One region of the Paenibacillus sp. FSL L8-0470 genome, then DNA from elsewhere that is predicted to be linked to it. Evidence: riboswitches for the same ligand, from Rfam matches in the RefSeq annotation. Region 1 holds a riboswitch; each other region holds the start of a gene.
The links. A riboswitch is a leader RNA that binds a small molecule or an ion and turns the genes downstream of it on or off. The one in region 1 is predicted to bind cobalamin.
Positions count from the first base shown of each region.

Region 2: another riboswitch for cobalamin. It lies ahead of metE (5-methyltetrahydropteroyltriglutamate--homocysteine S-methyltransferase); the one in region 1 lies ahead of NST99_RS04730 (DUF4430 domain-containing protein).
Region 3: another riboswitch for cobalamin. It lies ahead of NST99_RS09205 (energy-coupling factor ABC transporter permease); the one in region 1 lies ahead of NST99_RS04730 (DUF4430 domain-containing protein).

Region 1 covers NZ_JBBOZM010000001.1:1,015,216-1,025,909, forward strand. Annotated here, with positions in the region: gene NST99_RS04705 (hypothetical protein) at 1-128, opposite strand, end outside; gene NST99_RS04710 (vWA domain-containing protein) at 217-1,494, shown strand; gene NST99_RS04715 (beta-mannanase) at 1,558-2,193, shown strand; gene NST99_RS04720 (hypothetical protein) at 2,840-4,102, shown strand; gene NST99_RS04725 (GAP1-N2 domain-containing protein) at 4,099-7,245, shown strand; cobalamin riboswitch at 7,702-7,902, shown strand; gene NST99_RS04730 (DUF4430 domain-containing protein) at 8,165-10,694, shown strand, end outside.
Region 2 covers NZ_JBBOZM010000001.1:5,178,450-5,189,143, reverse strand. Annotated here, with positions in the region: gene NST99_RS23800 (class I SAM-dependent methyltransferase) at 1-710, opposite strand, end outside; gene NST99_RS23795 (response regulator transcription factor) at 830-1,531, shown strand; gene NST99_RS23790 (sensor histidine kinase) at 1,528-2,502, shown strand; gene NST99_RS23785 (PQ-loop domain-containing transporter) at 2,492-2,770, opposite strand; gene NST99_RS23780 (MarR family winged helix-turn-helix transcriptional regulator) at 2,898-3,332, opposite strand; gene NST99_RS23775 (ABC transporter ATP-binding protein) at 3,582-4,352, shown strand; gene NST99_RS23770 (ABC transporter permease) at 4,327-6,276, shown strand; gene NST99_RS23765 (DedA family protein) at 6,294-6,926, shown strand; gene NST99_RS23760 (undecaprenyl-diphosphate phosphatase) at 6,999-7,859, shown strand; cobalamin riboswitch at 8,146-8,356, shown strand; gene metE (5-methyltetrahydropteroyltriglutamate--homocysteine S-methyltransferase) at 8,520-10,694, shown strand, end outside.
Region 3 covers NZ_JBBOZM010000001.1:2,011,207-2,021,900, reverse strand. Annotated here, with positions in the region: gene NST99_RS09230 (sirohydrochlorin chelatase) at 1-912, opposite strand, end outside; gene cobJ (precorrin-3B C(17)-methyltransferase) at 909-2,477, opposite strand; gene NST99_RS09220 (energy-coupling factor ABC transporter ATP-binding protein) at 2,604-3,446, opposite strand; gene cbiQ (cobalt ECF transporter T component CbiQ) at 3,516-4,307, opposite strand; gene NST99_RS09210 (energy-coupling factor ABC transporter substrate-binding protein) at 4,291-4,587, opposite strand; gene NST99_RS09205 (energy-coupling factor ABC transporter permease) at 4,587-5,351, opposite strand; cobalamin riboswitch at 5,613-5,801, opposite strand; gene NST99_RS09200 (ArsR/SmtB family transcription factor) at 5,965-6,942, shown strand; gene NST99_RS09195 (DUF6171 family protein) at 7,146-7,421, opposite strand; gene NST99_RS09190 (alpha-N-arabinofuranosidase) at 7,434-8,930, opposite strand; gene NST99_RS09185 (5'-3' exonuclease) at 9,135-10,061, opposite strand; gene NST99_RS09180 (Spx/MgsR family RNA polymerase-binding regulatory protein) at 10,090-10,455, opposite strand.

The DNA.
Region 1 (10,694 bases):
GAGACGGATACCGTCCTTTTGAGGACGGCGAAGCCGTTTCCACTTACTAATACTGTAATTTCATAGCCAGGCTCATTGAGTATCATTACAATAAACAAAGGGAGTTCCTTCGCCGCCGTTTTTGCCATGGATTAGAATGCCAACAGCATGACCGGCTGGCTGCTCCGGTAATTATAAATATCAAATTTTAAGTGTTCCCGGAAAGGATGAATAACGATGCAGCGAAAAATCAATCTGCTCCTGTTCTTCTTCAGCCTGCTGGGCGGTGGAGTGGCCTTTGTTCTCGGTGAGCTGCTGCTTAGCCGCAGGCCCTATGACCTGCCGTCGATTGTGCTTGTCGGAATCTATTTTGCCATTGTGGCGCTTGGGGTTGGGCTTGGCTGTCTGATTGCGGAGATGATCTCTCCAAGGCTGAACGGCTTGTCCTGGAAGCAGCGTTATCTGGGCTTGTCCTGGAAGCTGCTCCCGCTGACGCTCGTTCTGATGCTTGGGGTAGGCGTGTTAACAGAGTTTGTGTACGAACTGAACTTCGGCGGAATCAAGCCGATCAAAAATGTCGTAATGGTCATCGATGACTCCGGCAGTATGATGCAGAGTGATCCAGACAACAGCCGCTATGCGGCTGCGGATACGCTGGTGCGGCAGATGGACGAAGATAATCAGGTAGCTGTAGTAACTTTCAGCGACGAGTCTTCGGTTGTTCAGCCGTTGATTTCACTCTCCAGTTCAGCGAACCGTGAGAAAGTATCGGCTGTAATCAGCAGTTTGCAGACGAGGGAGGGCGGGACGAATATCAGCGGTGCACTTACAGAAGCTATGAATGTTATTAACAGTGACGACAAAGCCGGCCGCGGAGCAATGGTAATCCTGCTGTCCGACGGATTCAGTCAGTTCAATACCGCTACGGAACTCAACGAGTACGTGGAGCGCGGCATCGCGGTTAATACTATTGGACTGGCGCTGGACGATACATCCGGCTCCAATTTGTTGCTAGACATCGCCTCCGTCACCGGAGGGCAATATTATGATGTTACCGATGCGAACCGGCTGGGTGATGTGTTCCAGCAAATTTATGACCGCTTGGGAGACCGGACCTTGCTCACTGAGCGCAGTGATGCGACCGCCGACAGCCCGTATTATGCAGTGGTTCGTATTTTGGCGCTTATGCTGATCGGCATAACTCTGGGCGTTGGCCTTGGTATTGTGTTCGATAACCGCCACCTCGCAAAAAGCTTTGGAGTAGGCGGCGCAGTGTCCGGTCTATCCGCCGGACTGATCCTTGAATTCGGCCTCAGCGGGCATTCTTACTGGGATGCAATCATCCGTCTGATCGCCCTGCTTGTTCTGGCTGCGATTATCTCCTTGTTCACCTTTGTTGTGCCGGTTGGGGAAGGACGATTATCCCGCAGAGGTGAAAGAAATGCTGCAGCCTCAGCACCGTCATCGGAGAGCTTCCAATCACCGCGCAGAAACAGGGGCAGCAAGGGATTCTAAAAGTATGGACAGCAGGGTAGTGAACATGCCAAACGATAGGGATAGTGAAAGGAGTTTACAGTCATGAGGTACGCCGAGGCTCATTCCTCCACGCCGGTTATTGCGGATGTGGTTTCCCGGGTGGAGGACCGGTTCTGTACGCTGCGATGGCGCTGGCCGGATGGCGTGCAGGCGGTCTGTATTCACAAGGCGTCTACAGAAGCGCCGGATAGCGGAGAGCTTCCGCCCTCCGGCATGAAGCTGTATACGCGCGAGGAGTACAAAGCGAATAATGGATACCGCGACAGGCTGGATGATATCGGCCAGGTGGTGTATACCATATTTGTCCGGCTCACCGAGAACGGAGAGACGCTGCTGGTGCGCCAGCAGGATGGCGAGAACCGTGCCTTGGTCAGTGCAGGCAAGGCGCGGATTTATTATTCCATCCAGCAGAAAAAAGCACTGTTCGGCAAGCTGAAAACAGTACATATGACGATTTCCGCCGAAGTGCCGGTGGCGAAGGATGTACTGTGCTATGTCAAGAAACGGGGCGGGCATCCGGCTTCTAAAGAGGACGGCATCCTATTTCCGTTTGTGCAGGATTTCCCCGCCGGGAGAAGCGTTCTTCCGCCGATTGAAATCGGCAAGGAGGATTTTGTACGCATCTTTTTCACGGATGGCCGCAAGTACGGGTTGTATTATGAGATGGTGCCTGAGTAATCCGGTGTTGAGCTTGTAATTATGAGTCCGCAGCTTGCTTGGATTATAAGCATCATTAGGTGTAAGCTTCGTACGTCTGGTGCGCGTATTTGTTGGATCGTAAGTATCTTGAGATCTTGAGGTAAAAGCTTCATATGTCTGTGGTGCGTGCGTTTGTTAGATTTTAAGTAAGTCTGAACGGCCTGCTTTTTGGAGTCTGAAGTGGCAGTAATTGCATTTCGTGCAACTAAAACGATCGATTTCTCCTACTAGGCAGGTTTAATTGTATTTTGTACATCTATATTTCGGGAAAGCTGATAAAGTATGCCATTCGCTCTTCCATAATTGCACAAAGTGCAGGTAAAGCTGGAGCGGTGGGCCTGAGCGTTGATATAGCTGTACAAAGTGCAGTTATCATTAAGCTGCATGCGGACGCAGAGCGAGACAGAGAAGTGTAGAGAAGTGAAGTGAAGTGAAGAGAAGTGAAGAGAAGTGAAGAGCAGAGCAGAGAATAGAAGAGTAGAGTAGAGTAGAGTAGAGTAGAGTAAAGCGAAGCAGTTACAGTAGATTAGACTACATCAGGTCATAGCAGATCAAATTGTTGGAACTTAGTTTTGTAGGCACTTACTAACAAGTGATGCAGACAGAACTTTTAGGAGGATGAGAGATGTCTTTTTTCAGCCGATTTAAGAAGAAAAATCAGCCGCAGGCGCGGCCGCTTTTTTATGATATTGTCTGTCCGTACTGCTTCACCAAGTTTTCGCCGGAGGACGTTGTTTTTCGGGCCATGCACAGCCGTGAGGATGATGAGAATTATGCGCTCGGCGAAGATGATGCACTGAATAAATACCGTGAGCGTTTCGGCCTCGATACTGTCGATGATATGGAGGCTGTGCTTAATCCGGCTGATATTCCCGAGGAATATCACCACTATACTGATCATGTGCTGACCGGTCTCACCGACCGCTATGGTGTGCTTACGCGCAGACGGCTGTGCCCGTCCTGCCATAACGAGCTCCCCGTGACCGCCGGCAAGGTGCCAAGCAACATTATCTCGATCATCGGCGCCTCCCAGGTCGGGAAGTCGGTGTACATGACCTCGCTGATCCATACACTGCAGCATACGACTGCTGGGCATTTCGACGCGGCCTGCATGCCATTGAATGCTGAAATCAGCCGCAAGTTCCGCACCCTGTACGAAGAACCGCTGTTTGAGCGCGGCGATTTGCTGGCCTCAACACAGAAGGAGAAGATGCAGGAGCCGTTTATTTTTCAATTTGTGTTCAAGGATGAAGAGAAGCCGCCGCTGACACTGGTATTCTTCGATGTTGCCGGTGAAGGCATGGTCGATCAGGATTACCTTGGGCTGCATGGCCAGCATATCAAGAACTCCGCGGGAATCCTGTTCATGGTCGATCCCTTGCAGATCCGCTCTATCCGGGAGAAGATCAAGATTAATTACGGCGACCGTCCCGGGGAATGGGTCTCGCAGTATGATGAGCCGCGTGATGTGGTGCTGACGATGTTCGGCGATTTCATCGCCTACCAGGAGAAGAGCAAGACCGATATCCCGACGGCCGTCGTGCTTGCCAAAAGCGACATGCTGCATTCGCTGAAGGATGAAGATGGCGACTACATCAAGTCCAACAGCAATGTATTCAACAACTATGTGCACCGCAACACGCTGAACCTGGATGAATTCCAGAACATCGACGGTGAAATCCGCCGCTTTATCGGCAAGGTAGACCGTCCGTTCAAAGATACGATGGATGTGTATTTTGCCAATACGGGGTATTTTGCCGTCTCCGCGCTGGGCAGCAATCCGGTCAACCAAAAGATAGAGGGTGTCGTCAGCCCGATCCGTGTGGACGAGCCGTTTATCTGGTTGCTGCATAAGCTGAACTATATTGAGGGGAGCGACGGGCCGTGAACAGATTCTCAGGGTCCAGGATCACCCAGCAAATGTATACCCGCGAGCGGCGGGGCGTATACCGGGCAACCGAAGGATTCGATACTGTAGCGAAGTCGGAGAGCCTGGACAATAATTTTGTCAAAAAAATCATTCATCCTTTCTGCCTTTATGATGCCCCGGCTGAGCTGGCGGCGCGCGGCGAAAAAAATGAGGAGCTGTATCCGGCCGCGCTGCATTTATTCCATACGGAAACAAACGACACGGTGATCGGGCAAAGCCGCTATCAGGCGACTGATTTTACCGGGCAGCGGAGTGCTTTTTTTGCCCATAACTTTGTAGTGCCTCCGACACGCGCCGAGGAAATTATTCAGAGCTATGGGGATTGGCTGCATGCTGATTTTGCCGGGAGCTATGAAGGAGAGCTTGGAGGAACCTTGCCGGAGTTGGCCGATATTCCGGCCCTACAGCGTGAAGGACAGGCTGATCCGCTAACGGTGCTGGGCAGTCTCGGGTTCAGCGAAGCATTGTTCAAGGCGCTGCTGCAGGCGGTCATGATCTCTGTGGCAAGCAAGAAAAAAAGTTATGTTGCCCTCGATGTTCCCATCGCAGAGCTATCGCAGCGGGCGCTGGAGCTTACGGAGATTATTTACGGGGCTTTGCCGTATGATTTCCGCCGCAGGCTAGGGGTACTCACCTATGCAAACGAGCCAAAAAGCCGCAAATATATCGATCTTACCTTTGTAGAAAAAGGATCGCTCCGTCCCGGGGACCGCAGTATCGAGAAGGATTTTATCTTCGATCTGGCTTCGGGCCGGACCCTGAATGCCGATTTCGCTGACTCGCAGCAGCCTTATGCCGATCTGGTATGGAAAACGCTGAAGAACAAGGGCAGCTTAGATGACTTTGCCCGGTTCGCTGATTCGCTGCTGCCCGGTGAGAACGTGGACCGCAAGCTGCAGTTGGCGCTTTATAATGAGCTGGCGGTTTTTTATGAGATTGAGCAGGGCAATGAAAGCTTGTACACGGACAACAAAAATGCTGTGCTCAGCGGCCTGCTGTCCTACCTCAAGCCGGAGGGGGCGCTGGAGTCCCGGGTACGGCTGAACGATATGTTCCTGGAGCGCTTCGACCGTGAGTATGACCTGATCCGCAAAAAGGGGATTCCTCAGCCGGAGATTATGGAGCGTTTTATGGAGTATTTTGTGCTGAAGGGCCATAATTACCGGGTCAAAGTGGTCGATTATTTCATCAACGGTATGCTGAATGCCCGGTCTGCGGACCGGGATGATACATTGGCGGCGGCTTACACTATCATCGAGAGCAATGACGAGCTGAGTGCAGCTTTCTTTAAAAGAGTGCTGGCCCAGCCTATTTTCCGCAAGGCGCTGCTGGAACCGTATATGGAATCCCGGTTGGCTGCTGCAGCGCAATCGTCTGACATTTTACGGTTTGTCGCCCATTGGGGCCGGTTTCTTCCAGAGGCGCTGCAGCAGTCGTTTGTCCGTGATACAATCAGCGATTATTTGCTGGAGAAGCTGCAGCGTGACAAAGATCCGGTTGCGGCGGTGGCCTCGATTCATGACTCTGTAGAGAAGGCGGAAAAAGAGCGCCGCAGAGGCAGCGGGTTCAACCCTGAGGCGCTTTCGCTGCTGAAGGAGCTGATGGCGGCAGCGGACCGCTTCCTGCTGAACCGTGTATCGCTCAGCGAGCTGACACAGGAGCAGCTGCTGGAGATTTCGTTCCTGCGCTACCGGGATACGGCGGATTGGCAGCCGCCGCTTGATTCCATCAGCAGGCAAAAATCCAATGCGCTACGCGCTGCCTACCGCTGGTTCGGGGAGGAGAGTCCTGATGAGGAACTTTTTGCCGGATTGTCACCAAAGGAGCTGGATGATGTACAGCTGCTCGGACGGCGCTGGCTGAAGGAATCACGAAGTGTGGAGCCGTTCGAACGCTTGCCGCTCGCTTTCTATCACAATAGTGACCGCGAGAGCGGCCCGCTGGATTATGATGCGCTGCTGGATCTGGTCAAGCGCAAAGCGGACGGCGACAAAGAAACGGTATACCGTTTCCTGGCCTGGTCACAGAACAACCGGCTGTTCACGGTGTCGAAGAAGAAGCTATACCCGGGCTACCGCCGGGCGATTCTAAAGTATTTCCTGAACAGCGACCGTGAAGCCTTCAAGAGCAGGGATTTCCGCAAAAGCTATGTCTCCGCTGCTGGGCCTGCTCTGCAAAATGTATATAACGAAGCCCGCTCCCAGCTGGCTTCGCCGCTGGCGCGGTGGGTTAGCCGCAGCCGATTTCAACTCCTGATCTCCGGCTCCATTCTGGGGATCGTACTGATTGGCGTTATTATCGCCATCAGCCTGCTGCGGCCGGACAGCCCGGACACGGCTCTGCCGGAGGGCAGCGCAGCACCGGACGGCGGCCACCCGCCTGCTGCCGTGTATCTTAGCGGCAGCGGAGAAGGCGCGGGCAGCAGACTGGTATTCACCTTTGCTGACGCTGAAGAATGCACCGCCTTTACTCCGGCGGAGATCAGTGTAGCAGCCTCCGGTGGGGATCCGGAGGTCTACAAGGTCACGGCGACGTCGAGCCGGTGTCTCGCTCCGTCGCCGGATGCGGGGGCCGCCGGCATGAACGGCGGCAGTGGAACGGCAACGCCGGATGCGTCAGCCGGAACGGAAGCCGACGCGACCGGGAACGCGAACGCCGGAACGGAATCCGGCGCGACAGGGACCGCGAACGCCGGAACGGAAGCCGGCGCGACAGGGACCGCGAACGCCGGAACGGAAGCCGGCGCGACAGGGACCGCGAACGCCGGAACAGAAGCCGGCGCGACCGGGAACGCGAACGCCGGAACGGAAGCCGGCGCGACAGGGACCGCGAACGCCGGAACAGAAGCCGGCGCGTCCCCGGCTGTGTCATCCGCGCCTTCGCCGGGAGAGACCGGGGGAGCTTCGTACCAAGTCACTGTGGATCTGGAACCGGGGGCTAAGCTGGCCGAGGGCAACATGATCATCGCGGGCGATTATAAGCTGACTCTGCAGTCGGATCCAGCACTTACGGCAGCTCCTACACCGAGTGCACAGCCTACTGCAACTGCGACTGCAACGCCTACGGATGATGGCGGAGCAGCAACCGAGGCTCCTGAGTAAAGCGATATAAACAGACAAAAATCCTGAACCGCATGTTTTGCCCGGAGAGAGCAGGGCAGATGCGTGTTCAGGATTTTTCTTCTTTCACAGAGCTCCGGCGTTGGTTATGACGGATCACCCTGTAAAGGGATTCTCTCCCTCTAATGTGGAGTGTATATTGAAAATAAGTTGTATAAGACGATATACTACCGCTAAATTATCCGGTTGAGCCTTATGTGGCGTTTTACGAAATAATAGCGGGTGTAAATCCGCCTAATCCTTATTAATGTGGGAGTAGCCAAAACTTAGCGGGCATTTTTTCCGCTACTAATGATGAACTGCGTGCAGACAGGTTGGGATCAACGAAGAGTGTGTTTGATGCTTTCGAAAAGGGCTCAGCCGGCAACGGGCGGCATTGGAACAGCTTTTCTATAGACATACAAGGGAATAGTGGATATGATTATGAATATTAAAATTTGATAGTCTAGTGAAAAGGGTGCAGATTCTATCCAGTAGAATTTGCTTAAAAGGGAAGTCCGGTGCAAGTCCGGCGCGGTCCCGCCACTGTAAATGCGGAGCGACTCTTAAGGGTGCCACTGTCCTGTGAAGCAAGGACGGGAAGGCGGAGGGAAGCTGTGAAGCATAAGCCAGGAGACCTGCCTTTTTCTTGAACGTTTCTATTCTTCGTGGGGTAAGAATGCGGAACATTACAAATGGATGTGGTGGCGGAGCTTGAGCACCCCCGTGCTTCATTTGTATTCTTCCGAGGCCGCCCTTAGCAGGGGCGGTTTTTTTGAGGGATGAGGATGAAGTATAAGCCGGTGCTGTATGTTATCCTTCTCTCTCGCAGAAACGGCCCCGTCCTTTTGAAATGGACAGCATAGCCGTTTCTTCTTGTTGTCCGCTGCTTCACTATTTTATTCACGGAAAGAGGTTAACGATGAAGACTCTTCTCTCTGCCAAGTCCTTTATGCTTGGCCTGGCTTTATTGCTGGTTATTTCGATTCTGGGAACAGCGCTTGTTCCTTCAGGGCAAGTGTTTGCCGGGGCGGTCTCCGCTACCGCGTCCGGAGGAACGGAAAGTGTTACTGCTGCTGTGTATGCAGCAGACGAGTCTGGCGCAGAGCCGGCTGCGGCTGCATTAACAGCGAAGCAGCAGATTACCGTTGCCGGAGCGACCTATGCGGCTGCCGAGTATATGCTCAGCAGCGGCGTGACGTCAGAATGGCAGGCGGTTGGCCTCGCACAGGCGGGCTACAAAGTACCGGAAAGTTATGTCCGGCTGCTGGAGCAAAAGGTGCGGACAGCCAGCGGCAGCTTTGCCGCAGTCACGGATTATGCACGGATTGTGCTCGCGGTACAAGCCGTGGGGGCTGATCCGGCGAATTTTGCCGGAAACGGCTCTGAGCCGGGTTTTAATCTGGTTGAGCGTATCTATAACAGCGACAAAATGAGCGGCCAGACGCTGAACAATCCGGTCTATGCGCTGCTGGCACTGGATTCAGGCAATTATACTATTGGGGCGGATGCCAAATGGAGCAAAGCGGCGCTGCTCAGCGAGATCCTGTCCAAGCAAAATGCAGACGGCGGGTTCGCCTTGACTTCCGGGGCAAGCGAGCCGGATATGACGGCGATGGCTTTAACGGCCCTTGCTGCGCATAAGAGTGATCCGGCGGTTGCAACTGCCGGGCAAAAAGCAGTAGCCTGGCTGTCTGCTGCGCAGGACAGCAACGGTGGCTTTGGAGGCAGCAGCGAAAGCGCGGCACAGGTCATTATCGGCCTTGCCTCCTTCGGGGTAGACCCGGAAGGAGCAGAATTCACCAAGGGTGAAGCAGATCTGATAAGCAGACTGCTCAGCTTCAGTGTAGAGGGCGGCGGGTTTGCCCATAATCAGGGCGGAAATGTAAATGCTTTTGCTACAGAGCAGGGGCTGCAGGCGCTGGTGGCCTACACCCTGTACAGCGGGGGCGGAAACGGCAAGCTGTATGACTTCACTAAGCCTGCGGTTCCGAATCCGTTAGTGTATGTGCCCCTTGTAATTGAAGGGCCGCAGAACACGCTGGGAGAAGGGATGGCATATGCAGGCAATGTCCTCGAGGTGCTGGAGAAAGTGGCCGCCCAGAAGGGCCTTCCGGTTAAGAATGAATCGGGCAGCTATGTAACGGGAATCGGCAGTATCCAAGCCGGAATCTACGGCGGCTGGGATGGCTGGAAATATGCTGTGTCCCGGGACGGGGCATGGATTGATCCCGATGTAGGAATGAAGGATTTTAAACTTAAGGAAGCAGACCGGGTTCTCGTTTATTATGCGGGCAACGATACGCAGCTGGTGAATTCGCTGACGCTGTCCGCGTTGCAGCCGGGTGAGGAGGAGCCTTTCTCAGTCACGGTTACCCAGATAAAATGGGTATGGGACAATGCCACAAATATTTCGAGTCCTGTAACCTCAAGTGCATCTGGTGTGGAAGTGGCAATCGGAGACCGGAAGGCAACAACCGGTGAAGACGGCAAAGCGGTCTTTGCCGAAGGTGTTCCGGCAGGAGACTATACGCTAACCGTAACCGGTTATGTTGCGGACAATGCACCAACTATCGCTAAATATTCGCAAGCTGTAAAGGTAATCTCCAAGAATGTACCAGTTCATCTGTCGGTTGAAGGACCTGAGGGGCCGGTCGCTGAGGGAGCGCTGCAAGCATCCAACGCGCTGGCGGCATTGAAGAAACTTACGGCATCCGGAAATATTCCGCTGGAGATTACGGAGTCCTCCTACGGCAGCTATGTGTCGGGCATTAATGGGATTAAGAACGGAACCCATGACGGCTATTGGAACTTCCTGGTGTCGCGCGGCGGGAAATGGATCTACCCAAGCGAAGGCATGGGTGACTTCAAGCTGCAGGCACAGGACAAGGTGCTTGTCTATTTTGCCGGTGCCAACACGCAGGCAGTAAATTCCGTTACAGTATCTCCACCGCAGCCAAAACCGGGGGAAACGTTTAAAGTGACTGTTACCGGGGTGGAGTGGGTATGGAATAACACGACATTTGCTTCCGAACCGGTTGTTTCACCGGCAGCCGGAGTGAAGATAACCATTGGCGGTAAATCAGTCACTACGGACAGCCAAGGCGTTGCAGTTTTTGAAGGAGGCTTGTCCGGCAAAATATACACGCTGGCTGTAACCGGTTATGTTGCGGAAGCCACACCAAACATTGCCCGCTATACGGATTCGCTGAAGGTGGCTCCGGGCAATGTAACCTCCTATCTGTCCATTGAAGGGCCACGGGGTCCGGTAGCTGAAGGCGCGCTGGAAGCATATAACGCGTTTGATGCGCTACAGCAGCTGGCAGCTGCGAACAACATTCCTCTAAAGGTTACGGAATCTTCCTTCGGCATCTTTGTAGGGGGCATTAATGGAATCGAGAACGGAGCCTATAACAATCAGGGTTACTGGGCTTTTGCCGTATCGCGCGGCG
Region 2 (10,694 bases), 4.2 Mb from region 1:
TCTCTCTCGAATAGAGGTGCCTGGTCGCCGAGAAACCGCTTCGAGCCAAAGGAGGTGGAATACAGATTCCCCAGTATGGCTTCTATAGTCCACTGATATTCATACATTGGCAGCCGGTGAGTTTCAAGGCGGAAGCTGGATCCGGCTACGATATCCGTGTGACTTTTGACCGGATGAGAATAGGTTGTATTGCCAGCCTTCCGCTCCTCGCCATACCATTTGCGTACGATCCGGTCCACTTCTTTCTGCCAAGGCAGGGGCGCTTGATCGGGCTTGTATTGATCCACAATAGCGACTCCGCCTCCCGGAGCAACCCGGTTGTAGAGCAGTCCGAGCACCAGGTCCCTGTCCATCCAGTGAAAAGCTTTGGCTATAGTGACTAGACGGTAGACGGGAATGGTGGACAGAGCCAAATATTCTTCCGCTTTTCCCGCAACCCATTCCGTATTAAGCGCTCTCATTTCCTTGCTGATCCGCACCGCCTCATGGATCATTTCCTGTTCGTAATCGAGTCCGGTCACGCGCTGAACCCAATCGGCAAAACGTAAGGCAAGCTGCCCGGTTCCACAGCCCAAATCCAGCAGTTCGCCTTCCCCGTCCAGCCCAAAGCGGTTCACAAGGAATCTTACGAGCCCGGAAGGATAGAGCGGGCGATACTTCGCGTAATAACCTGCCGATCCCTTGAAAAGATCCTGACCATAATCTATCATGCCACTCATCAGCTCCTTTGACTGAAAATTATAACCTATATTTGACTAGCCTGCAGTGACTGTATATATTATTGGGCAAACCCCTTAGCTTTCACTAGGGCGTAAACCGGAGGCCTGATATGTTCAAAATATTTATCATTGAGGATGACCGGGGGCTGGTGGCGCTGCTCCAGGAATATTTACATAGGTTCGGCTATGAAACACAGGCGGTGAACGATTTTGAAGCGGTACGGACCGAGTTTGAGCAATATGCACCGCATCTCGTACTGCTGGATGTTAATCTGCCTAAGTTTGACGGTTATTACTGGTGCCGCCAGATCCGCGGAATCTCGACCTGTCCGATTCTCTTCATCTCTGCACGCGACGGCAAAATGGATCAGGTGATGGCGCTGGAGAACGGAGCGGATGATTACATTACGAAGCCGTTTGATTATGAAATAGCCATGGCCAAAATCAAAAGCCATCTGCGCCGTGCCTACGGCTCCTATGCTGTGGGAGCGAACGAGCGCAGTCTGGCGGTGTCAGGGCTGACACTGGATGTGGAACGTCTGGTGCTGTCGCGCGGCAATGCCAAAGTCGACCTCAGCCATACGGAAGCGAAAATTCTCGACGAGCTGATGAAAAAAACAGGCACCATCGTCACCCGCGACCGGCTGCTGGAGAAAATCTGGGATGACCAGGCGTTTGTTGATGATAATACGCTGAATGTCTATGTCACCCGTGTGCGCAAAAAGCTGGCAGCGATGGGTATTCAAGACGGGCTGCAGACCGTACGCGGGCAAGGATACCGGTTAAGCGACAACTGGGGTGAAGTGACGTGAAGCTATTTTTGCGGGAACAGACGCCGTTAATCGTGATCTACCTTGCCCAGCTGATGATCATTACTCTGGTGTACCGGCTGGACGGAGGAAGCGGTGTGAATGTCAGTCTGTACGCCGGGCTGCTCAGCACCTTTTTGCTGCTGGCCTATCTGGCGTACCGTTATTTCTCCAACCGGTCATTCTATGAGCGGCTGGAGAGCCTGCCTTCATCGCTGGATGAATCGGGAGGGCCCGCACAGGGCTCTCCGCTCGCGGAAAGCCTACGCAAGCTCCTGGCACAGCAGTTCCGGCTCTACCAGAATGATTTGCACAGCTACCGCCACAAGCTGGAGGAGCATATTCATTTCATCAACCAGTGGGTGCACGCTATGAAGACTCCGCTCTCGGTGATCCACTTGATTATTCAGGATAAAGACGGTCCCCCGTTCACGGCCATTGGTGATGAGCTGGACCGGCTGAAAAAAGGGCTGGATACGGTGCTCTATACCGCAAGACTGGATACGTTCGAGCATGATTTCTATGTAGAGCAGCTGGAGCTGGCGGACGTCGTGCGCGGTGTGACTTCAGAACAAAAACGGCTGTTCATCCGCAAACGGGTGTTTCCGGCGATAGCGATGGACAGCGGCATAACCATCACCTCTGACGAGAAATGGCTGACCTTTGTACTGACACAGCTGATAACCAATGCCTTGCGCTATACGGTAGAGGAGGGGCGTGTAGTTCATTTTCGCGGATATCTTCAGGAGAAGGGCAGGGCGGTACTAGAAGTCCGCGACGAAGGAGTCGGCATCCCGCCGGGGGATTTACCGCGCGTCTTCGATGCTCATTTTACTGGTGTGAACGGCCGCAGCTTTCAGGAATCCACGGGGATGGGCCTCTATTTGGTGAAGCAGATCTGCAGCAAGCTGGGGCATGAGGTGGAAATTTCCTCTGAGGTGGGCAAGGGTACGGCAGTGCGGATTATTTTCTGAGCCGGGGCTGAAACCGCAGGATCAGAATAACGACAACCGATACTACGGTTAAAGACATGGTGTTTGTGATAAAAAAAGCAAGTCCCACGCCCGTCAACACCAAGCTGACAGCATAAGCCTCCATTAAACCAATCCCCAGCAGCATCAATAAGTAGGATTTCAGGTTTAAGTCCGCAACCGATTTTGTCTTGAGAATTTGGATGATTTGCGGAAGCCAGCCGAGGGAAAGAATGACACCGCCGATCAGCTGCATAAGCGAAAAGAGCATGAGAGCACCTCACAGTTCTTTTTGTACGTTGTATGCGCCGCGGGCGGAATGGGTTCTTTTCACGCAAAAAAAAACCGCCGCCTCTGGGATGAGGCAGCGGGTCATTCAGGAAGCCAGGATTGCGCCATCATTGCTGTTTCAGACGCAGCAACTGCTCCAGCAGCTCCTGCACTCTGGTGTCAGGGAACGATTGGGCCAAAACCTCGTTAACAGTCACCCGGGCCCGGTCCAGCTTGTCTTGCCCTATGGCAGTAAGCGAGGTATAGATGCTTCTGCGGTCAGCATCACAGGTCTTTCTTTGGAGCGCGTCGCAGCCTTTGGCTTCAAAACGGCTGACCAGTCTGGAGACGGCGCTCTGGCTTAACCCGACCATCGACTCCAATTGCTGCAGCTTCAGCTTCTTCTCCGGGGCTTCGGAGAGAAACAGCAGCAGATAGAATTCTTTTAGAGACAATTTGTAGTTCTCCTGAAGTTTGGTTTCTAACTCATTTGCTACATTCATTTGTATATGGGTCAATGACAACCAGCTGGTTATCAGTTCATTGGCAAGAGTATCCTTCATCACATATCACAATTCCTCTCCCGGCTATATACCGACTCATGAAATTAAATATTCAACTATTATAGCATCATACGCCCGTGGTTTGATAGATACAGAGGAATCGGCTGCGCAGCGTACCGGAATTCTGTCAACGCTATTCTGCTTACAATAATGTAAGGTGACTGTAAGTTTCAGAAATAGCAGCTGTAGTTTACAGTTTGTATAATGAAATCAATCCAAAACGATCAGGTAACGAAGGAGCGGAAGCACTTGCCCATATTAGACGTCCATAATTTATCCAAAATATATGAGGGCAAGGTATCAATTCATGCGCTGAACCATATTCGTTTTGCCGTGGAGAAGGGTGAGTTTGTAGGTATTATGGGACCTTCAGGCAGCGGAAAAACAACACTGCTCAACGTGATCGCCACGATCGACGAGCCTACCTCAGGTGAGGTGATGATCAACGGCGGAAATCCGAATGCGCTCGGGCGCAAGGACAAAGCGCTCTTCCGGCGGAAGGAGCTGGGTTTCGTCTTTCAGCATTTCAATCTGCTTGATACGCTTACCGTAGAAGAAAATATCGTGCTGCCGCTGACGCTCACCGGGGTGCCGCTTCCGGAAATGGAACACAGGCTGCAAGAGGTGGCTGAGCGGCTGGCCATCGGTCCGCTTCTTCATAAACGGACGTATGAAATCTCCGGCGGGCAGATGCAGCGGGTGGCGATTGCCCGGGCAATGATTCACCGGCCGGCGCTGATTCTGGCCGATGAGCCAACGGGTAGCCTGGACTCCAAAACAGCGGCCGAAGTGATGAGCCTGCTGGCAGAAGTCAATGAAGCGGAAGGGTCCACGGTGCTGATGGTCACCCATGACGCAGTGGCGGCGAGCTTTTGCCACCGGGTCATCTTTATCAAGGACGGACGGTTCTACAGCGAGATGTACCGGGGCAGCAGCAGGCCGGCTTTCTTCCAGAATATCATCGACATGCTGTCGCTGCTGGGAGGAGCAAGCCATGACCTTTCGGCAGTTCGCTTATAGAAATGTAACGCGGAATAAGCGTAAATACGCTGCTTATTTTGTCAGCAGCGCATTTTCCGTAATGATCTTTTTTCTCTGTGCACTGTTTATATTTCATCCGGTGATTTCGGGCGATATGATCCTGGATACGGCGGCTGACACCATGATGGTGGCTGAGGGAATTATTTTTGTATTTTGTTCCCTGTTTGTGCTGGTGTCCGTAGGATCTTTTCTGCAGTCCCGCAAGCTGGAATTCGGCATCCTGCTGATGCACGGCATGACGAAGCGGCAGCTGAACCTGATGGTTTTTTTGGAGAATATGATGATCGGCAGCTCCGCCATCCTCACCGGCACTTTGCTCGGTCTGCTGCTGGGCAAGCTGTTCCTGATGATTGGAGCGGGGTTCCTGGGCATTGGCCCGCTGGAATTTTATCTTTCCTGGCACGCACCGGTACTGACGATTTACAGCTTTGCTCTGCTGTTCATGCTGATCTCGTTAAGTACCTTTGCCTTTATCGGGAATGAGTCGGCGAGAGGTTTGTTTCAGGGCGGTCGCAAAGGAGACAAGGAGCCGCGGGTGTCTGCCTTACTGGCGTTCGCTTCGGCCCTGCTGCTGCTTGGAGGCTATATTCTGGCCACTACCACGACCGCAGCATCGGTGGAGAGAGTGATGTTTCCGGTGGTGGCGATTACGGTCGCCGGCACTTACTTATTCTATACACAGCTTAGTCTATATGTGGTTAGGATAATGAGGAAAGTCCGGCGGTTTTATTGGCATAAGACAAACATTATTACACTCTCGGGCTTAACCTACCGCTGGAAAGACAACGGGCGGATGTTTTTTATGGTGACGATTGTTTCGGCGGTATCCTTCACCTCTGTCGGGGTATTTGCTTCTATTCATACACTCTCCAAAGAGCTGAAGCTGGACTATCCGGCAGCGGTCGGTTATGTGGCCAAGGGCAATGAGGCCGGGGCCGTTGCGGAAGAGGATTTAAACGGGATAAAAGCGGAACTGGAGCGGTTGAATCTTCCCTATCGCTCGCTGGAGATCCAAATCAAATATGCGGAAGTACAGTCTCAGACCGGTCCTGACCGTACAGAGCGTCTGCCGCTGATGGCTTACAGTGATTACAAACAGGCGCTCCAGCAAGCCGGATTTACCTCCCGTGAGCAGCCGCTCCAGGGGAATGAAGGTCTGGTCATGATCGGTTCCCAGCGTGACCGCAGCCTGACCTCTGAACGGGTTCATGCCCTTTATAAGCTGAAGCAGGGAGTAGATATTCAGGAAATCGGATATACGGAGCATGTGCCGATTGCTGAATATCTGCTGCCGGAGCTGGATGGGAGGGATGGCGGTGATTTCAGCGGAGTAGTCGTTAGTGACAGCTTGTTCGCCACCATTAATCCCGTGCAAAGAGATTTGTATACCGGGTTCTATGTGGACCCATTCCAACAGACGGTTGGCATTGCTTCGGGACTTGCGGACAAAGGCAAAGTGTCCTACGAGAGCAAATCCCCTTATGCCGTTGTGGTCAGCGGCACGCTGTTCGAAATTCAGCGGACGTTATACAGTACGATGCTGTTCGCTTCGCTTTTAGTCGGCACCGTTTTTTTTATCGCCGCAGGCAGCTTCTTGTACTTCCGGTTGTACATGGATCTTGACCATGACCGGCTGCAGTATTCCACCTTGTCCAGAATGGGCCTGACCGACCAGGAACTGGACCGGACTGTGACCCTGCAATTGTCACTGATGTTCTTTGTTCCGGTGGGGCTGGCCATCCTGCACAGCTTGTTCGCCTTTATTGCGCTGCAGCGGCTGTTCTATCTGTCCATCGCTGCCGAAACGGGAGCGGTGCTTATCGGCTACCTGGCTGCGCAGGGGTTATACTTCTTCCTTATCCGCAGCCGTTATTTGCGCAATCTCAAAAAAAATCTCATCTGAACGCGGAGGAGCACGAAATGAAAACATGGATTACCGATTTTATGGAACAGTTCGGCTATCTGGGCATTTTTCTGATGCTGGCCCTGGAAAATATTTTTCCGCCTATCCCCTCGGAGGTAATCCTTCCGTTCGGCGGTTTCATGACAACCACTTCCGGGATGACCATCCCCGGCGTGCTGATCGCCTCAACGGCCGGCTCGCTGCTGGGAGCACTTGTGCTGTACTGGATCGGCCGGATGCTGGACGTGAACAGACTAGAACGGATTGTGGACCGCTGGGGCGGACTGCTCCGGATCAGCGGAAAGGATATCCGCAAAGCGGATGCCTGGTTCGACAAATACGGCTACTGGACGGTATTGTTCTGCCGCATGATTCCGCTGGTACGGAGTCTGATCTCCATTCCTGCAGGAATGTCGGGGATGAAATTCGGGTTATTCATGCTGTTTACGACGATCGGGACGCTGGGGTGGAATGTGCTGCTTATTCTGCTGGGTGCTGCACTGGGAGAATCCTGGGAGGATATTGGCGTGTACATGGAAGCTTACTCAAGTGTCGTCTACGTATTGATTGCTGTGGGAGTTGTTGTGGGTGGTGTGCTCTATTTCCGCAAACGCCAGTCCGGTAGAAAACCGGTAGATACCACAGATTAATTAAATTCACAGGTTTCGCAGAACTATTTAAAGCCTCTCATAGGGGAGGTCAACAAAAAGGAGGGGATCAATATGGAGCTGTTAACAATTATTAAAGCCATCATTCTGGGCATTGTAGAAGGATTAACTGAATTTGCTCCGGTATCCTCGACCGGTCATATGGTAATCGTGGATGATATGTGGCTGAAATCCCAGGAATTTCTCGGAAAATATGCGGCGAACACGTTCAAAGTAGTCATCCAGCTGGGTTCGATCCTGGCGGTAGTTATCATTTTCCGCAACCGGTTTATCGACCTGCTGGGTCTCAAGCGGTTCAGCCGCAAGGAGCTGACGGCGGTGCCGGAAGGACAACCTCCGGTGGAGACGGAAGGCCGGCTGAAGCTGGCGCAGGTCATTGTGGGACTTATTCCGGCAGGAATTCTCGGATTTCTGTTCGAGGATTACATCGACGAGCATTTATTCTCGACATCGACGGTCCTGATCGGACTAGTCATTGGGGCAATATTCATGATTTTTGCCGACCGGTTCGCCCCCAAAAAAATCAAGACAGAGAGTGTTGACCAAATTACATATAGACAGGCGCTATCGGTAGGTTTGATCCAATGCTTGTCGCTCTGGCCCGGATTTTCACGCTCCGGATCGACCATCTCAGGTGGAGTGCTGCTGGGTATGAGCCACCGTGCGGCTGCCGATTTCACCTTTATTATGGCAGTGCCGATTATGGCGGGTGCGAGTCTGATTTCACTGGTCAAGAACTGGCAGTATTTCACGATGGATGCCCTGCCGTTTTTTATTGCCGGGTTCATTAGTGCATTCCTGTTCGCGCTGCTCTCTATGAAGTTTTTCCTGAAGCTGATCAACCGGATCAAGCTCATGCCGTTTGCGATTTACCGTCTCGTTCTTGCCGGGGTAGTCTACCTCGTCTGGTTCTAAAATACAGTTTGAAACAGCCCGTTGATGGCTATCATTTATCGAAAAGGAACCGGCTGTACCTCCTTACCAAGGACGGTGCAGCCGGTTCTTTATGCTGTATACCAAACGTTCTGCTGAAGCTGCTTCTTGAAGAGAGGCTGTGAGGGAATGTGTGGCAGAATCGCAGCAAAATGAGCCTGCACGGCGCCAGCTATAGGGAATGTGTATAACGGGAATACCCGTAATTCTGTTGCGGATAAGGTATCGGATTCAGTATGATGGCATCAGATTACGGGATGAATACAATTTGCAAATATCGGAGACAGGCGCCAGCCGGAGCATCAGAAAGGCCCGGAGGCTTAATAGGGAAATTCGGTGACAAGCCGATGCGGTCCCGCCACTGTAACGGAAGAGTTCATAGCAGCCCATGTCACTGGCCATCTCTACTTCGCCGGGAAGACTTGCTGATGGATGCCGACGCCGCTAGTCAGGAGACCTGCCTGTCTCAACAGCACTGCAGTACCTACGGAAGATAGGGAGGTGTTAAGACGTTACCCATTGGCAGCCCATGGGCGTCTTTCCCTGCGGCCTGGTTAGGGGAAGACGCTCTTTATTATTGATACCGACTGAAATCATTAACTAAAGCTTAAGGCAATTATTATAAACAAGGGAGTGACTGTAATGACAAACAACATCAAGACGAGCAGCCTCGGTTATCCGAGAATCGGAAAGAACCGGGAGTGGAAAAAGACGCTGGAGGCTTACTGGAGCGGCAAAATCAGTGAAGAAACCTTCCGCGCGGAAATGGCCGGTATTCAGCTTCAGCACCTCAAGACACAGCAGCAGGCCGGGATCGCACTGATTCCTGTCAATGATTTTACCTTTTATGACCATGTGCTGGATACCGCTGCTATGTTTGGCATTGTTCCTCCGCGTTATGCCTACGACGGCGGAGACATTCCGCTCGATCTGTACTTCGCCATGGCGCGCGGCAATTCGGCTGCCCCTGCCTGCGAGATGACTAAATGGTTCAATACGAATTACCATTATATCGTTCCGGAAATCGGCGGGCAGACTCCCCGCCTGATTGAGAACAAACCGCTCGCTGCCTACCGTTTCGCCAAAGAGCAGGCGGGTATTGAAGGCAAGCCGGTTATAGTCGGACTCTATACCTTCCTGAAGCTCTCCAAGGGATTCGCTGCCGATCAAATTGCAGAGGTTGCTGCCCGTTTCCTGCCGGTGTATGTGCAGCTGCTGCAGGAGCTGCAGCAGGAAGGCGTGGCTTGGGTACAGATCGACGAACCGGCTATCGTAACCGGCTTAACCGCGGAAGAAGTTGAACTGCTGGGAACGATCTACAGAGAGATCGCTGCAGCAGTGCCCGGACTTCATGTCTTGCTGCAGACTTACTTTGAAGCTGCAGAGCCGCTGGAAGCACTGCTGGAGTTGCCTGTGCAGGGCATCGGATTGGACTTCGTCCATGACGGCAGGGTCAATCTGGCGTCGATCCGGCGCCTGGGCTGGCCGGACGACAAATGGCTGGGAGCGGGCATTATCGACGGGCGCAATATTTGGCGCTCCGATCTGGATGCCAAGCTTGAGCTGGTCCGCGCGCTGAAGTCCCATGTGCCGGACGAACGGCTGATCCTCCAGCCATCCTCCAGTCTGCTGCATGTGCCGGTAACCGTTCAAGGCGAGGATAAGTTAAAGCCTGCGGTACGGCAGGCGCTGGCCTTCGCCGACGAGAAGCTGGCGGAGCTGAGTCTGATTGCAGCAGCGGCGGGAGAGGATGGGCAGGTCTATGCCGCAGCGCTCGCCGAGAGCCGCGAGGCGCTGAATGTGTTCCGCGCCCTGCCGGAACGCGGGCGGCAGGATGTGGCTGAGCAGGTGCGCAGCCTGGATAAGCTGCCGGACAGCCGCAGCTTGCCCTTCGCGGAACGCGTAAAGGTGCAGCAGCAGAAGTGGCAGCTCCCGCTGCTGCCGACAACGACGATCGGCAGCTTCCCGCAGACGCCTGAAGTGCGCCAGGCCCGGCTCAAATGGCGCAAGGGCGTCTGGAACCAGGAGCGCTATGACGGATTTATCCGCCAGCAAATTGCAGATGCGATTACTTTTCAAGAGGAGCTCGGACTGGATGTGCTCGTGCACGGTGAATTTGAGCGGACGGATATGGTTGAATTCTTCGGCGAGAAGCTGGCAGGGTACCTCTTTACTAAAGGGGGCTGGGTCCAATCCTACGGTTCACGTTGTGTGAAGCCGCCGGTCATTTATGCCGATGTTGCGTTTACCGGCCCTATGACCGTGAAGGAAAGTCTGTACGCCCAGTCGCTCACCAGTCTTCCGGTAAAAGGAATGCTGACCGGTCCGGTGACCATTCTGAACTGGTCGTTTGTCCGTGATGATCTCAGCCGTGAACAGGTGGCCAACCAAATCGCCCTTGCCCTGCGGTATGAGGTGCAGGCGCTTGAGGAGGCTGGAATCGAGATGATTCAGGTGGATGAACCGGCGATCCGTGAAGGCCTGCCGTTAAAGGCAGAAGATCATGAGCATTATTTGAACTGGGCGGTAAGATCTTTCCGTATCGCTACCAACCATGTGAAGGCGACCACGCAGATCCATACGCATATGTGCTACAGTGAGTTCAATGACATGATCGGATCAATCTCGGCGATGGATGCTGATGTCATCTCCATCGAGACCTCGCGCAGCCATGGGGAGCTGATCGTCAGCTTTGAAGAGCAGGAGTATGACAAGGGAATCGGTCTTGGTGTGTATGATATTCATAGTCCGCGTGTACCGAAGGTAGAGGAAATGGCACAGGCCATTGAGCGGGCGCTGCGTGTGCTTGATGCCGGA
Region 3 (10,694 bases), 1.0 Mb from region 1:
ACGGTATTTACAGTTATCGCAGTTGGCGAAGGATTGGCCTTCCAATGTCTCTTCAATTCGCTCCGCAAGCATGTCGGACAGCAGCGGGTGAGACCCAAGATAACTGCCTTGCTCCACCTCGACCTCCGGATGCCCGGCAGCGAACTGCGAGATGATATCAGAAAACTGCTTCATCAGCACTCCGGTGAAAAGCAGGTACGGCAGCACCACAATTTTACGCGCACCCAATGCCAGACAACGTTCCAGCCCCTCGGGCAGCGAGGGTTTGGCAATGGCGATAAAGCAGCCCTCTACGCTTTTATAAGCAGTCCTTTCCCACAGCAGGCGGGTCAGCTTATAGAAATCACTGTTGGCATCAGGATCGCTGCCTCCACGGCCCATAACAAGAATAATGGTGTCTTTGTCCTCCACTTTCGAGGTGTTCATCTCAACTGCAGCAATGCCTGTATTGCCAGCTACGGAGACAGAAGATGCTACCCACGGACCCGCGTCATTCGCATTCCCCCCCGATGTCAGCATCTTGTCTTCCGGCTGGTCCGGCTGTCTCCACGCAGTTGCTTCTGCGATCCGGTCCAGCAAAATATCCACCGCCCGCTCCTGCACGCCGACCGGACGTCCGTACACAAATTCCACGCCCGGATACTTTAGCTTCGCCTGGTCCATGGCCAGCGGAATGTCCAGCTTGGAATGGCCAGCCGCGAACAAAATAATCGGCACCACGTAAACTGTCGAAGCGCCTCCCTTTACACAAAGCGCTATGCCCTCAGCAATCGAAGGCGAAGCCAGTTCTATAAAGCAGGTTACAAAGGTCAGCTCCGGCTTGCGGGCGGCAAGCTCACTTGTGAATTTCCGCAGCTCATCGTTGCCCTCCGTTACCCGGCTGCCGTGTCCTACGAGCAATACTGTTTTCATTCGTTGTGCCCCCCCTGCTGAAAAAATGTATAAAACCGTTCATTGATTTTGCCCTGCGAACCGTATCGCAGGGCAATCGCTGTAACTGCGGCTATGAGCTCATCTTCATTCATTCCTTCACGGACCAGGCTGCCTGCATGTGCGCCTCGTCCCGACCTCTTCCCGCCAAGGTACAGCTCGAAGCTGCCCTTGGAGTACACTATACCGATATCCTCCAGCACAGCTGAGCTGCAGGCCATGCCGCAACCGGCTACACCGATCTGAAGCTCCCGCGGCACCGGCCGTCCGTGGAGCAGCTTATGAAGGCGGATAGCTGCATTAAGTCCGTCTTCCTTTCTCAATTCACAGAAGCCGCACGTTTTCACTCGCACAAAATCCCCCGGCAGGCTCACATTCAGCCCGGCCTTTGCCAGCCGGTAAGCCTTATCCTCCTGCTCAGCCCCACTGCTGCGCAGCAGAAAATGTCCGTCCCGCGTACACACCAGCTGACCTTCATCACCTGCAAGCTCCGCAAGCAGCGCCATCTGTGCGCCGCTATATCTGCGGCTGCCAAGTGCCGGCGAAACCTCCAGTTCGGAGGCTTCGAATTGCGCCGCCGGCGAAACGGCGGAAGCAAAAGCCTTAGGCAGCTCCGTCCGGGCCGCTGCAGAAGCAGCTGCGCTGCCCATAGGGCCAGCAGCGTTATTCACCTCTGCTGCGGCCTCTGCTGCGGCCTCTGCGGCAACCGCTGCCGCAGCCAGCGACCACGGCTCTGCAGCTGTCCGCAGCCGCTCATGCGGCTTCAGCGCCTGCGTCTCGGCGCCAAGACTGTACTTGCGCTCATAGCCGCGCGGCGTCACCATCAGACCTTCATAGACGGTAGTCGCGGAGTTGCCGACCACAACTGTGGAGAGCATGCCGATCTCATGCTCCAGCATATCCTGCAGCGTAGTTACAACCGTCTGCTGGCGGTCACGGTAGGCACTTTTGACAATGCCAACCGGCGTGGACGGATCGCGGTAGCGAAGCAAAATGCTGCGGGCTTCCTCAATCTGCCGCTTCCGTTTGCCGCTACGCGGATTATAGAAGGCAATTACAAAATCCGCCGCACCCGCCGCATCGACACGCGCCGCGATGCTCTCCCACGGCGTTAGATGATCGCTCAGGCTGATCGTGCAGGCATCATGCATAATCGGCGCTCCCAGCAGTGAGGAGCAGGACTGGATCGCTGATATTCCGGGAATCACCTCCACTTCCACACCGCCCGCACGCTTCCAGCCCCGTTCGATCAGCACCTCGTACACCAGTCCTGCCATCCCGTACACACCTGCATCCCCACTGGAAATGACCGCAATGCTCTGTCCCGCTTCCGCCCTGCGCACCGCTTCCTGGGCGCGGCTAACCTCTTCCGTCATACCGGTGCCGACAATTTCCTGATGCTTCAGCAGCGGCTTGATCAGCTCTACATAGGTGTTATAGCCGATAACAGCTTCACTTTCCTCAAGCGCAGCCAGTGCGCGGCCTGTAATATGCTCCAGGGCACCGGGGCCAATGCCGATAATCAGCAGCTTTCCTTGTTTTTCCATCCTTTTTCCCCCGTCCACAAAATAACCTGATTTCATGCTTCCCCTGCTGCTTGCTACAAGACTCTATATCTAGCAGATGCTTCTGCCAAATCAGGTACATTCACATCTGTCATAGTCGTAATCATTCTATTTAATTTCCCGCTTCAAAATGGCTTTGAACTCTTCTGCATTCCGGGGAGCAGCCTGCCCGGCAGTCAAACGGCCGGGCAGGCTATGCCATAAATCAGCGAGCAGCGGCAGGTCAAGACCGAGCGCCCGCAGGTCTTCCCCGTCTGCAAGAATATCCTCCGGCGATCCGGCTGCCCGGCAGATTCCTTTATCCAGCACAATGATCCAGTCCGCCCAGCGGTAGGCCAGATTCATATCATGCGTCGCCATGACCACCGTGGTGCCCTTGGCAGAAATGCTTTCAAGTCCCGCAAGCAGCTGTCTCTCGGAGAGCGGGTCCAGATAGGAGGTCGGCTCATCCAGCAAAATCAGCTCCGGCTCCATCGCCATAACCCCTGCGAGCGCCGTGCGCTTTTTTTGGCCCAGACTGAGCTGATGAACCGGCTTATCTTGCAGAGCCAGCAGATTCAGCTGCTCCAGCACTTCCAGGCAGCGCTTCTGAATAGCGGCCTCATCCATGCCTGTCCCCCGCAGCCCGAAAGAGATATCCTCGATAGGCGTACTAAGAATCAGCTGTTGCTCGGGGTCCTGAAAGACGAGGCCCACGCGGCGGCGCAGGGCGGCCAGCTCTTTTTTGGAATAGGCCAATGGGGTGCCGCCCTGCAGCACCCTGCCTTTCTGCGGACGCAGTACGCCAACCGCATGCAGAAACAAGGTTGATTTGCCGGAGCCGTTGTGGCCGAGCACTGCTGTTTTTCGTCCTTTGGGGATGGAGACAGTCAGCTCCCGCAGCGCAGGTTCCGCCGTGTCCGGATAACTGTAGGCGACCCCCTCAAAGACCAGGCTATATTCGTTATTCATTGCAATCTCCTTACTCTTGTTCAGTCTCCACTTCTACTCCTGCCGTTGGCTGATTCCTGCATCAGGTAATCACCTGCTCCGCAAGATCCATAACTGAGCGAGCAGCAACAGGGAAATACCAACGCAGGCCTGAACCGCGAATCTGCGCGGCACCGGGCGTGACACGTAAGGCGGCAAAATAATCTCACCCATGTACCCCCGGGTTATTAGCCCCTGCGACAGCCCATAGTAGCGGTGCATCGTATTGGCAAACAGCGAGCCCGCCATTCCCGCAACTTCCCGCAGTTTGGCCACCCGTCCTCTTCTGCCGCCGCGCAGCCGCCGCGCCAGCATCATTCCATGTGCTGTATCGCTCAGCAGGAACAGAAAACGGTACATAATCAGCATGAGCTCCAGTACGATCTGCGGCATGCGCAGCCTGCGGAGTACCTGCAGCAATTCTCCGAACGGTGTTGTAAATATGATAAAAAAGCAGCAGGTCAGGCAGGCCAACACACGCGCCAGCAGCAACCCTGCCCGGTGCAGCCCCTCCGCCGTAATGTATAGCGAAAGAGTCGAAGCCGGGAGCTGCAAGGACATTACCGTCTCACCGGCAGTTGGAAGGCCAATTTCAAGCAACAGGGCCGGCAGGCTCAGACAAAAGAACAAAAGTGCCGTACCAAACAGCAGGCCGTAGGCACGCAGCGGGATTTTGGCGTACAGGACGCACCACACACTCATCCAGCCGGCAACCACAAGCTGCAAGGCCGGATGAAGCGCATAGGAAAGGATGAACATGAACGCTGCGAACAGGCTTTTCCACATCGCGGGCAGCTGCCTCAGCGCATTGCTATAGGATAACGCATCAATTCTTCTGATCATTAAGCTTGCGCCGGTCCTGTCTGCCTTTCAGCAGGCCGATGGAATAGCCAATCACTCCGGCCCCGATCGCCGCCTGCAGCGCGAACAGCATGCTTTCCGTTTCGCCGGGCAGCTCCGTCAGCGGTTTGAACCAGGGCTCATAACCGGGATCAATCTCTGTAATTACACCCTCTGCGGCATCGTCAGCCCCGCCGAATTCCCCGTTCACCAGCAGCAGAGGCAGCACCACCAGCAAAATCACCGCCAGTAGCATCAACCCATTTTTCCACTTATTGCTCATCACAGACTTCCTCCCTTGGTTTGCCGTTTCAGCAGCGACAGCTCATTCGGACTGTAGGATTTCAGCCAGTTCCAGAGCAGCACGGTCAGCAGCCCCTCGCTGATGGCGAGCGGAATCTGCGTCACGGCAAAAATACCGCCGAACTTAATCAGAGAAGCCAGCACACCTCCGTCTGCTGCCGGAAAAGCCACTGCAAGCTGAACCGAGGTCACCACATACGTCATGAGATCGGCCACTGCCGCCGCCATAAAGACAGCCAGCTTTTCACGTCCATTCACCTTCATCAGCAGCTTATAGACCGCATACCCGGCAAAAGGACCGGCCACCGCCATCGAAAATGCATTCGCTCCAAGTGTCGTTATCCCCCCGTGTGCCAGCAGCAGCGCCTGAAACAGCAGCACAACAGACCCGATTACGCTCATCGGCAGCGGCCCCAGCATTACAGTACCAAGTCCCGTTCCTGTAGGATGGGAGCTGCTTCCGGTTACGGAAGGCATTTTGAGTGCTGACAATACAAAGGTAAATGCACCCGCCAGCCCAAGCAGCAGCTTCAGCTCCGGGTTGTCCTTGGTCATTTTCTTCAGCTTAAGGACTCCAAGGGCAAAAAACGGCAGAAATGCCCCCCACCAGAATACGGCCCAGCCTACCGGCAGAAAACCCTCCATAATATGCATCGCGTTGGCCGTGCCCGGCTCATTCAGCAAAAAATAAACGGTAAATCCGGCAATGAGTGCAGCAAAACTCCAAAACTTGCGTTTGTTCATGCTTTTCCCTCCATGGATTCGTCATTTTGTGCCGCATCAAATCAAAAACTCCCGCCCCGGGGGGTGGGAGTGCTATGTACGTCATCAGATATGTAAGAGATGGTGGTCCCGCTGCAACAGCGAAGAATTCGCAGAATTGTAATTTGGGGTAGCTGAAGCTGGCACTTGCTCTGCACCAAATCTTCAACATCCACCGTCTCCAAAAATGCATGCCTTCATCTCTTTAACCAATTCGTACACCGCTCCTATCCGCGTAGAGTCGTGGTGCGCGCAAACAAGGTAGGTCTCCTGGCTCGGGATCATAACGCCTTCCTTCGTCTTCCCCGGCTGTTTGCCGAGTGACATGCTGAAGTTCAGCTCTTCCTTACAGTGGCGGGACCGCTCGGGATTTGCACCCGATTCCCTGTTACCCCTTGTAGTTACAAGGGCACCTTGTCTTATCGCTAATTTATCCTGTACATTATAGTGGACTTCGCCGGGGGGTGTCTGTGATAAAAGTGGAGCGGCAAAGTTCTCCAGCACACCATCCGGTGGACCCTACGGGTTGTAAGAAATTCATTTAAGTAATATAATCATTAACTATATAACTTGAATCCGGAGGCGTACCCAGAAAATGAAACTTGATCTTACCGAAGATTCCCTGCCGGTGTACGAGGCGCTCTCAAGCGCTGTACGTCTGCGAATGCTGCAGCTGCTCGCTGTTCAGCCCATGAACGTAAAGGAATTGGCGGGAGCGGTCAAGCTGAGCAGTGCCATTATGACAATGCATGTGCGCAAGCTGGAAACGGCCGGACTGATCCGCACCCATATGGCCCCCGGACGAAGCGGACTGCAGAAGATTTGTTCTCTTGCCGCTGAAGGGGTGGAGATTATCTTCCCACTCCAGGCCAAAGCAGAGCGCAAGGGTCACAGGAAAGAAATACCGGTCGGACATTATTCCGACTTTGAGATAGAGCCCACCTGCGGGCTGGCCACTACCGAGCATATCATCGGCAGCTTCGACGATCCGCGTTATTTCTGGGATATGGAGCGGATGAATGCCGGAATTCTCTGGTTTGGCAAAGGGTATGTCGAATACAAAATACCCAACTTCCTGTTATCCAGCCAACAGCCGGAGGAGCTCATCATTACGATGGAGATAGCCTCCGAAGCACCGTCAACCAATAATAACTGGCCTTCGGATATTGCATTCACGCTGAATGGCCAGAAGCTAGGGTATTGGACTAGCCCAGGCGATTACGGAGACAGCCCGGGGAAATATACCCCTGCCTGGTGGCCCGCGTACACCAATCAATACGGCCTGCTCAAGCAGCTGCGCATTACTCCAAAAGGAACCTATATGGACGGCTTAAAACTCTCCGACATTACGCTGGAACAGGTAGCAATCCGCAACAAGCAGTGGACCTTCAGGCTCTCGGTGGAAGAGGATGCCGAACATATCGGCGGGCTCACCTTATTCGGCAAAGGCTTCGGCAATTACAACGAGGATTTGGTCGTAGAGCTGTTCTATACCGATGGATTCAATAGTGCTGACGCGGATAAAACGGATACAGCAGCAAGGACTGACAATGGGAATGGAACAGTTTCCTAATCAAGCGAAGCCTTCACTGTAAAGTCCGCACATATATTCTTCTCTTCTCACATAAACGCCCCCATCCCTCGCGGTATTGCATCCACGAGTGATGAGGGCGTTTAAAATTTCAGTATGCCTGGGAATCCATGGGCTTCTTTCCGGTATCACAGCCAATGGACGCTTCCTCTGTGACAAAGGTTCTCTAACGGCTTGGCGGAACGCTACTCCGTGACCGGACTCCACAAACCGCCGCCCGGCAACGGACAGCCACGCTCCTTCAACTTGGCCACGACCGGAATGATACAACCGCAGGCCGTGCATGTTACGCCATCCTGGAGCTTCGGGCAGGCTGAGCAAAGGGCAACCCGCTGCCTGTATACTTCATCTGGAGCAGTGTTGTCCGGGGTGAACATTGATGAAGCCAGAATCCGGGCAATCTGGGCATCCGTCACCTTGTACTCTTCCCGGCAGCCCTTGCAGGTCGATAAAGTACTCATATCGTATGCTCCTTAAGCCTTCGGGGTAATTTCCAGCACGGTCACCGACATCGGAGGCAGCTCAACGTTTAGCTTGTCGCCTTCCAGCTTAAAGCCGGTAAACGGCTGTGGCGTCACTGCCTCCGGCTGGCTAAATGTATTGTGGGCATCAATTGCTGTTCCGGCCAGCGTCGTTCCTGTAATTTCAACCTCTTCCCCGGCAAGCCCGCGCAGCTCCAGCGGAAGCGATGCTGCTGCAGCATGATTCAGGTTGCACAGGCTGACATGAATTACACCCTCCGCCGTAATGGAAGCTGAGGCCGAGACTTCCGGAATCTCGCGGCCTTCAAAGCTATAGGTGCCACTCTCCAGCGAAAGATCAAGCAGCTCCGCATCCTGATGCACCTTGTACATGTTGAATACGTGGTACGTAGGAGTCAGCAGCATTTTCTCGCCTTCCGTAAGAATTACAGCCTGCAGCACGTTGATCGTCTGGGCAATATTCGCCATACGAACGCGGCCGCTGTGCTTATGGAAAATGTCGAGGGTCACACCGGCAACCAGCGCATCACGGATGGTGTTCTGCTGATAGAGGAAGCCGGGATTGGTTCCAGGCTCAACATCATACCAGGTTCCCCATTCATCGACAATGAGGCCCACACGTTTCTCCGGATCATATTTGTCCATAATCACGCTATGACGGGTTACCAGCTCATCCATGCGTAGTGCCTTCTCCAGCGTAGAGAACCATTCGCCGGTTTCAAATCCGGTAGCTGCCCCCTTCTGTTCCCAGGCAGGACCCGGAATGGTGTAATAATGAAGTGTGATGGAATCCATATAGCGGGTGGCTTCACGCATCAGTACCTCCATCCAGTGATAATCATCGACGTTCGGACCGCAGGCAATGCGATGGATCTTATTGTCTCCATAATTGCGCACATAGGTCTGATACCGGCGGTACAGATCGGCATAATATTCAGGACGCATATTTCCGCCGCAGCCCCAGTTCTCATTGCCCACGCCAAAATATTTTACTGCCCACGGCTCCTGCCGGCCGTTCTCCTGACGCAGCTCCGCCATTGGCGAAACCCCGTTGAACGTCAAATACTCCACCCACTCCGACATTTCCTGGACCGTGCCACTGCCGACGTTGCCGTTGATATAAGGCTCACAATCCAGCATGGCGCATAACTCCATAAATTCATGGGTGCCAAAATGGTTGTTCTCCACCGTGCCGCCCCAATGCGTGTTGATCATCCGTTTGCGGCCTTCGCGCGGACCGATGCCGTCTTTCCAGTGATATTCATCGGCGAAGCAGCCGCCCGGCCAGCGGAGTACCGGAATCTTGATTTCTTTAAGCGCTTCCACAACATCGTTACGGATGCCGTTCGTGTTCGGGATCGGCGAATCCTCGCCTACCCAGATACCTTCATAAATACAACGTCCCAAATGCTCGGAGAAATGTCCATAAATATTCCGGTTGATTGTTCCCTTGCGGATATCCGCATTTAATACTGCACGCTGAGCCATTTTAATAATCCACCTCTCAATAATTAATATATATATTAATTACTTAATGATTATATTAATATTATAAACACTGCTAAACCTCTTCGTCAATCTTTATATATGGCATGCTCCACCCCATTCGCAAAAAAAGCACTCTGGAACCTATATAGATTCAAGAGTGCTTTTGCAAAAAAATATTCAACCTGTATCAGCGGCTGGCGAAGGTCAGCCCAGATCGCCAAGCTCGATCTGCACAATACCCCGCTCATCCTGCACACTGCCGATCAGATGCATCAGGCTGCCGAATTCCAGCTCTTGGAACTTGCGGGCTGCCGTCTCGCGCTGCAGCGCCCACAGGCATTCAGCCAGCGTGCAGACTACCGGAACATCACAGCGGATTTCTGCCAGCTCACGGGACAGGTGAAGCATATCAAGATCGGCCTCAATTTTGGCACGCACGCCTTTGGGAAGCAAGTGAAGATTTTCGATTACCCCTTCCACCGTACCGTATTCGGTCAGCAGCTTCAGCGCCGTTTTCTCGCCAATGCCTTTTACACCGGGGTAGTTATCGCTGGTATCGCCCATGAAGCCCTTCAGATCGATTACCTGGGCAGGGGTGAGGCCCTTTTCCTCCAGCAATTCCGCCGGATCGTAAACTTTATAGTTCGAGCGGCCTTTTTTCATAATGACGACTTTGACGGTATCGTTGACCAGTTGCAGCATATCATGATCGCCGGTGAGAATGTACACCTCGGATTCCCCGCTGTAGCATGAAGCAAGCGTGCCGATGCAATCATCCGCTTCATAGCCCACCAGTCCAATATTCGGTACGCCTAGTTCAGCCACGACTTCCTTGACCAGATCAAACTGTGGAATCAGCTCCAGCGGCGCATCTATCCGGTTCGATTTGTAGCCGTCATACTTCTCGGTGCGGAAAGTCCCTTTGCCCATATCCCAGCAGCAGACCACATGGGAAGGCTCAAATGTGCTGACCGCATCGAAAAAATACTGCAAAAATCCGTACACCGCATTGGTCGGCAGTCCGGCCTTCGTCTTGCGGATATATCCTCCATAAGAGGTCGCATAAAAGGCCCGGAACAGCAGAGCCATTCCATCGACGATCATTACCCGGCCCGTTGTTACTGAACTCATGTGTAACCTCTCCTTATATTCCATCTTATTAGGCGTTGCTCCAGGCTTCGCCGTATTGCTCTTCTTTATAGCCTACAGTGACTTTCTTGCCGTCAGTGACTACCGGGCGTTTGATCAGCATCCCGTTGCTGGACAGCAGTTCAAGCTGCTCTTCTTCACTAAGGCTGGACAGCTTGTCCTTCAAGCCCAGTGCTTTGTACACCTCACCGCTCGTATTAAAAAACTTCTTCAACGGAAGCCCGCTGTTCGCGACCAACAAACGCAGCTCTGCCACAGTGGGCGGCTGCTCGGCGATATGCTGAAGCTCCAGCTCATGCCCCTGCTCCTTCAGCCATTTGACAGCGCTGCGGCAGGTTCCGCATTTTGGATATTGATATACTTTCAGTTGACTCATAGCAGCTCCTTTGGCAGTTCCCTTTTAAAATTTATAGTGAATTCAATTGCAGCCCAACTGCAGCTAAGGAGATGACCCGTGGGGCTGTCATGTATCATTCACAGATAGAATTGTAATTCCGGCCTATCTTTTCGTTTTACAGTGCATTAGATCAGTAATACGGGCGTTACTAGAGGGAAATATGCCCGCTAGTTCCAGCCGAACCATCAATTATAAAAGGATAGCGGGAATTACTCCCT